DNA from 2 places in the Larkinella roseola genome. Region 2 is predicted to be linked to the other one. Evidence: riboswitches for the same ligand, from Rfam matches in the RefSeq annotation. Region 2 holds a riboswitch; the other holds the start of a gene.

Region 1 (3,490 bases), 2.0 Mb from region 2:
CGACGGCGAAACCCGGCGGGTTGGTTGCCACTTCGAACAGGATACCACCCGGCTCCCGGTAATAAATGCTGTGGAAATAATTCCGGTCCAGCACCTGCGTCGGGTTATATCCGTCTTCCATCAGTTTCTCCCGGATCTGCAACTGTGTCTCGTCCGTCGGCGTGGCAAAAGCTACGTGGTGAACCGACCCGCCGCCCTGCAGGGCCCGGACCGCGTTGGGTGAAACCTGTACATCGACGTAGCTGCCCGCGCCACCGGCACCCGACTGAAAGCGGTACAGTCCATTTTCTTCCGCTACCAGCGTGTGGTTCATCGTTTCCGTCAGCAGTTTGACCGTATTGTCCACCTTCGATTCATTCAGCGTGACGGTATAGAAACCTTTTACGGCAAACTCGGCCGGAATCTGGTCGTTGTGCCAGCCCGTTCGGGTATCGTTATCATTAAAAACCAGTTCTACGCCCATGCCGTCGAAGTCTTCGAAACGCAGGTAGGTTTCGTTGAAGCGTTTGTAAGGCCCGGCGTACGGAATGCTGAAGCTGTTCAGCCGGTCCATCCAGAAACTGAGCGAAGCCGTCGGGACGGAGTAGGCGGTATAGGTCAATTGTCCGGCTCCCTTGCGGCCACGCGGAATGCCTTCGTACGGGAAAAACGTCATGATCGTGCCCGGCGAACCCGTTTCGTCACCGTAGTACAGGTGGTAAACGTCCGGGGCGTCGAAATTGATGGTTTTCTTCAGGAGCCGCTGGCCGAGAAAGCCGGTATAAAAATCAACATTGCGCTGGGCGTTGCCGGCAAGGGCGGTTACGTGATGAAGTCCGGTGATTAGCGTTTCCATAGTTGTGGAATAATTTGTGAGGAAAATTGTTCAGGTAATCAGTCCTAAGTTTAAATGTTATGACATTTGATGTATATACATTGAATTTATAAATTAAGTTCATAATGTTAAGGGTTGATTCCGGAAACTTCTAACTTGTTGAACTTTATCTACTGATTGATATGGTCCAGCCCGTTACCATCGAAGACGTCATTCAGTCGCTTGACGCTATTATTCAGCAGTCCATCACGGCCAATTCAACCCTGGGGTACTTTGCCAGCCTGTACCGCCGGATGACGGCCGCCGTTCTCGAAGGCATCCGAAAAGGGAAGTTTGAAGACGGCCCGCGCATGGCCCGGCTGGATGTCCTTTTTGCCGACCGGTATTTGCAGGCGTACGAACAGCACCGGCTCCGCCAGCCGACCACCCAGGCGTGGCACATCGCTTTCGAAGCCTGCAGACTGAACCAGATCACGGTCATGCAGCACCTAATTCTGGGCATCAACGCCCATATCAATCTGGACCTCGGCATCGCGGCCGCGCAGACCTGCCCCGGCAAGGCCATCTGGAAACTGGAAAAGGACTTTATGGCCATCAACGGCGTCCTTGCTTCCCTCACCCGAACCGTGCAGGATGAACTGACGCAGGTCTGGTTCCCGATGCGCTGGCTCGACCGGGTTACGGGCAATGTGGACGACGACCTTGTCAACTTCAGCATCGGCGTCGCCCGGGAAGAAGCCTGGCGGGTGGCGACCGAACTGGCATTTATGGCTCCGCCGCAGCAACAGGCGTACATCCGGCAGCTGGATGACCGCATTGCCGGACTTGCACGGCTCATCGAGAAGCCGGCTTTTCTGGAAGAAGCCATCCTGAGACTGGTCCGTATGACGGAGATCAAAGAACCGCGGAAGGTGATCGCCATTCTGAAAGATTGACCGGCCGCTTGCATTGCGTCTGAAAATCCCGTTACCTTTGCAACACTAATCTTCCAGGGGGTGCCTTAATACAACGGGCTGAGATTATACCCATTGAACCTGCACCGGGTAATGCCGGCGAAGGGATGGTAACGCGGAACGTCATTCCGCACAAGTTTCATTTACTATAATTTAACCAAAGGATAGGTGTGGCCCCTTTACCTATTCGTGCTTTTTCTATCCTATGAAAAAGGCGAAAACCTATCGCTTTGGCGCGACGCTTCTGTTCTGGCTGTCGTGCCTGCCCGTCTGGGCGCAATTTTCTCTTTCCGGTTCGGTCAAGGAATCCGGCGGCGGTGCGCTGCCCGGGGCGGCCGTTCTGGTGGAAGGTAGTTACAAAGGAACGGTAACCGATGCGTCGGGTGGTTATCGCCTGACCAACCTTAAACCCGGCACCTACCAGATTCGGGTTTCGCTCCTGGGTTTCGAGGCGCAGGTCCGGGAGGTGGAACTGAGGTCCGACGCGACGCAATCCTTCGAACTGCCCAAAAGCGAAGTGGTTATGGACGAGGTGGTGGTCAGCGCGACGCGAGCCAATGAGAAGTCCGCCATCGCCCACACGAACGTCAGCCAGTCCCAGCTCCGGAAGCTGAACCTCGGACAGGACCTGCCGGTGCTGCTCAACTTCTCCCCTTCTGTCGTAACGACCTCGGACGCGGGCGCGGGCGTCGGCTACACCGGCATCCGGATTCGCGGCTCGGACGCTACCCGGGTCAACGTGACGCTTAACGGAATTCCGTACAACGACGCCGAGTCGCAGGGAACGTTCTGGGTCAACATGCCGGACTTCGCTTCGTCGGTAAGCAGCGTGCAGATTCAGCGGGGCGTCGGCACGTCCACCAACGGAGCCGGAGCGTTCGGTGCTTCGGTGAACATCCAGACCCATTCGCTGACCAAAAATCCATATGCCGAAACGAATCTATCGGCAGGAAGTTTCAACACCCGCAAATACAATGTGCTGGCAGGAACGGGTTTATTGAAGGGTGGATTCGTGGTGGACGCCCGGCTGTCCAAGATTACTTCCGACGGCTACATCGACCGAGCTTCCTCGGACCTGAAGTCGTTCTACCTGTCGGGTGGCTGGTACGGGAAGAAAAGCTTTGCCCGCCTGAATGTTTTTTCGGGACAGGAAAAGACGTACCAGTCCTGGGGAGGCGTACCCGAAAATCTGCTGAAGACCAACCGGACCTTCAACCCTTATACCTACGACAATGAAACGGACAATTACCAGCAGGACAACTACCAGCTCATCAGTTCGCACGAACTGAGTCGGAACTGGCGGCTGAACGCCTCGCTGTTCTATACGAAAGGCCGGGGCTACTACGAGCAGTATCGCGAAGGGGAAGACTTCAGCGGATACGGTCTACCGCCGGTCGTCGTTGGGCGGGATACCGTGACCTCCACGGACCTCATTCGCCGCCGCTGGCTGGACAATGATTACTACGGGGCCGTGTGGTCGCTGGACTACAACAGCTTTGGCAAACTGACGGCCAACATCGGCGGCGGCTGGAACCAGTACCAGGGCAAGCATTACGGCGAAATCATCTGGGCCCGGTTTGCCAGTACGAGCGACATCCGGCAGCGGTATTACGAAGACGATGCCATCAAAACCGACTTCAACGTGTACGCCAAGGCTTTTTATCAGGTAAGCCGTAAACTCAACGCCTTCGCGGACCTGCAGGTCCGGACGGTGGGTTACTCG
Region 2 (3,490 bases):
ATGGCGTTCAGCACGTCCACCTTTTTGTTACGGATTTCGTTGGCGTCGAACGAAACCGGCGCTTCCATAGCCACCATGCAGAGCAGTTGGAGGAGGTGGTTCTGCACCATGTCGCGCAGGGCCCCGGATTTTTCGTAGTAGCCACCGCGCCCTTCCAGACCCACCGTTTCGGCCGCCGTTATCTGCACGTAATCAATGTAGTGCCGGTTCCAGATCGGCTCAAACAGGGCGTTGGCGAAGCGGAGCGCCAGAATGTTCTGGACGGTTTCCTTGCCCAGATAATGATCGATGCGGTAAATCTGTTCTTCGGCAAACAGCCCGCCCAGCAGCCCGTTGAGTTCGCGGGCGCTCGCCAGATTGTGCCCGAAGGGCTTTTCGACCACAATCCGCACGCGGGCTTTGTTGCCGCACAGGGGCAGTTTGCCCAGATTCTGCGCGATTCCCGGCACCAGCTGGGGCGCTACGGCCAGGTAAAACACCACGTTGGCGGAGCCGCCCCACTCCTTTTCCCGGCGGTTGACAAAGTCGGCGATCAGGCCGAAATCTTCGCTTTTCCCGGCGTCCAGCGGCAGATACGACACCAGCGGCGCAAAGTCGGCCCAGGGTGCATCGTCTTTCCGGCGCGAAAACTCCCGGACGCCTTCTAGCAGCCGTTCGCGAAACGACTCGTCGCTGTACGGACTTCGGCCCAGCCCGACGACGGCGAATTTTTCCGGCAGGTAGTGGTCAATAAACAGGTTGTAAAGCGCGGGGGTGAGTTTGCGGAAGTTCAGGTCGCCACTGCCACCGAAGATGAAAAGGAGCGTAGGAGTCATGCTGTACCGACAGGCGTTAGCCCGTTTGTTGATTTTTGAAGATTACCCGAGGTACATTGCTATTTTTGTCCAAAATGAGTGTTTTAACAACAGGAATCAACTCTACCCGCATGAAAATAGCCATTGGCTCCGACCACGCCGGCTTTCGGCATAAAGAAACCATCAAAACCATGCTCGAAGAACTGGGCCACGAAATCCTTGATTACGGCACAGACTCCGAAACTCCCGTGGATTACCCCCGCTTTATCCGCCCCGTGGCCGAGGCCGTACTCAGGGGCGAAGCCGAGCGCGGCATCGTTCTGGGCGGCTCGGGCAACGGCGAGGCGATGATGGCCAACCGGTTCAAGGGAATCCGCTGCGCGGTGGTCTGGAATAAGGAAACGGCCAAACTCGCCCGCCAGCACAACGACGCCAACATGATTTCCATCGGGCAGCGGATGGTGTCCTACAACATGTCCCTCGAAATGGTAAAGCTTTGGCTGAACACGCCGTTTGAAGGCGGTCGGCACACGGCCCGGATTGCCATGCTGGACGAAGACTAAGATTTCCCGCGCCCGGCGCTTTCTTCCTACGTCCGGGCGCGCTACCTTTGCCGCACAACTTTAGGGGTGTCAGCACCAGTTGGTCTGACTGAGATCATACCCTCAGAACCTGATGCAGTTTGTACTGCCGTAGGGAAAAGTGAAGGCTTTTCATGCGCTGTTGCGCCGCGTTCTCTCCCCCTGAAGTTGCTGTACCTTTAGTTTCACAGCAACATGTCTTCTGTTTCCCAAGCTCTCTGGAATGATGTCGAACAGATTCGGGCGCAGGCTCCGCTGGTTCAGAACATTACCAATTTCGTCGTGATGAACAACACGGCCAATGCGCTGCTGGCGCTGGGGGCCTCTCCCGCGATGGTGCATGCGGCCGAAGAAGTCGAAGATTTTGTCAGCCTCGCCAGCGCCCTGGTAGTTAACATCGGCACGCTCGACGCCAATTTTGTGGCCGGGATGCGCCGGGCCATGCGGCGGGCCAAAGACCTCGGCAAACCCATTGTGTTCGACCCCGTAGGCGTGGGTGCTACGCCCTTCCGCAACGAAACCAGCCGCGAACTGCTCGCCCTGGCCGCGCCGGACATCATCCGCGGCAACGCCTCCGAAATCATGGCGCTCGCCGGACTGGATGCCCAGACAAAAGGCGTCGACAGCACGCAGGGCTCCGATTCGGCCGTTGACAGCGGACGCCGCCTCAGCCGCGAACTGGGCTGCGTGGTGGTCATCAGCGGGGCCGACGACTACATCATCCGGGGCGACGAAACGGCGGTCGTGTCCAACGGCCACCCGCTCATGACCAAAGTGACGGGCATGGGCTGCACCGCCACCGCCCTCATCGGGGCCTTCGCCGCCATCAACGCCGATCAGTTCCGGGCCGCCTGGCACGCCATGGCCGTGATGGGCATCTGCGGCGAACTGGCCGCCCGCGTTCACGCCGCCCCGGGCAGCCTTCAGGTCAATTTCCTGAATGCCCTGTACGAACTGACGCCCACGGCGGTAGATGACAACCTCGACACCCGGCGGTTATGATCCATTTTTCAACGCCCGGCGACCGGCTTTACCTCGTCACCGACAGCCACATCAGCCGACAGGCCGGGCACTCGCTGGCCTTCGTAGTCGAAGAAGCCTGCCGCGCCGGAGTTCGCTGGGTTCAGTTACGGGAAAAGGCCCTTTCGACCCAAGCCTTTGTCGAACTGGGACTGGCCATTCAGGCCATTACGCGGCCCTACGGCGCGCGGCTTCTCATCAACGACCGGATCGACGTGGCGCTGGCGATCGGGGCCGACGGTGTACACATCGGGCAGGACGACATGCCGTATGCACTCGCCCGAAAGCTGCTGGGACCGGACAAAATCATCGGCCTCTCGGTCAACAACCTGAGCGAAGCCGAAGCGGCCTGCCATCTGGACGTGGATTACCTCGGCATTGCCACCATCTACCCGACCGGCACCAAAACCGATACGTCGAGTCTGCTGGGACCGGCGGGCCTGCAAACCATCTGCGGCCGGACCAACCTGGCTACGTTTGCCATTGGCGGCATCGGCGCGGGTAATATCCGGGAGGTCATGCAGACGGGCGTCAGCGGTGCGGCGGTGGTATCGGCCATTTGCGGACAGGTTTCGCCCTACGAAGCGACCCGGGAACTCATTCAAAAACTCGAAGCAGGTTTATGAAAACGTACGCACGAACCTTAACCATTGCCGGGTCCGACAGCGGCGGCGGGGCTGGTATTCAGGCCGATCTGAAAACCTTCTCGGCCCTCGGCTGCTTCGGCATGTCGGTCATCACGGCCCTGACGGCCCAGAACACGCGGGCGGTAACGGCCATCCAGTCCGTGCCGCCGGCTTTCATTGCCGAACAGATGCGGGCGGTGCTGAGCGATATCGGGGCAGATGCCATCAAAATCGGGATGCTGCACTCGCCGGATGTGATCGTTACGGTCGCGTCCGTGCTTCAGGAGTTCGACGCGACCAACATCGTGCTGGACCCGGTGATGGTTGCCAAAAGCGGCGATAAGCTTTTGCAGGACGAAGCCGTAGCGGCCCTGAAATCCACGCTGCTGCCGCTGGCGACGGTCATCACGCCCAATCTGCCGGAGACGGAAGTGCTGCTCGGCCACCCGGTCGAAACCTGGCTCGCGAT

The links. A riboswitch is a leader RNA that binds a small molecule or an ion and turns the genes downstream of it on or off. The one in region 2 is predicted to bind thiamine pyrophosphate.
Region 1: it holds a riboswitch for thiamine pyrophosphate, as region 2 does, so the genes downstream of both, ORG26_RS11610 (TonB-dependent receptor) here and thiM (hydroxyethylthiazole kinase) in region 2, are expected to answer to the same signal.

The regions. Positions count from the first base shown of each region.
Region 1 covers NZ_CP111085.1:2,765,773-2,769,262, reverse strand. The annotation lists gene ORG26_RS11620 (ring-cleaving dioxygenase) at 1-835, opposite strand, end outside; gene ORG26_RS11615 (DUF5995 family protein) at 997-1,749, shown strand; TPP riboswitch at 1,796-1,892, shown strand; gene ORG26_RS11610 (TonB-dependent receptor) at 1,973-3,490, shown strand, end outside.
Region 2 covers NZ_CP111085.1:4,795,270-4,798,759, reverse strand. The annotation lists gene zwf (glucose-6-phosphate dehydrogenase) at 1-815, opposite strand, end outside; gene rpiB (ribose 5-phosphate isomerase B) at 926-1,357, shown strand; TPP riboswitch at 1,410-1,510, shown strand; gene thiM (hydroxyethylthiazole kinase) at 1,571-2,377, shown strand; gene thiE (thiamine phosphate synthase) at 2,374-3,021, shown strand; gene thiD (bifunctional hydroxymethylpyrimidine kinase/phosphomethylpyrimidine kinase) at 3,018-3,490, shown strand, end outside.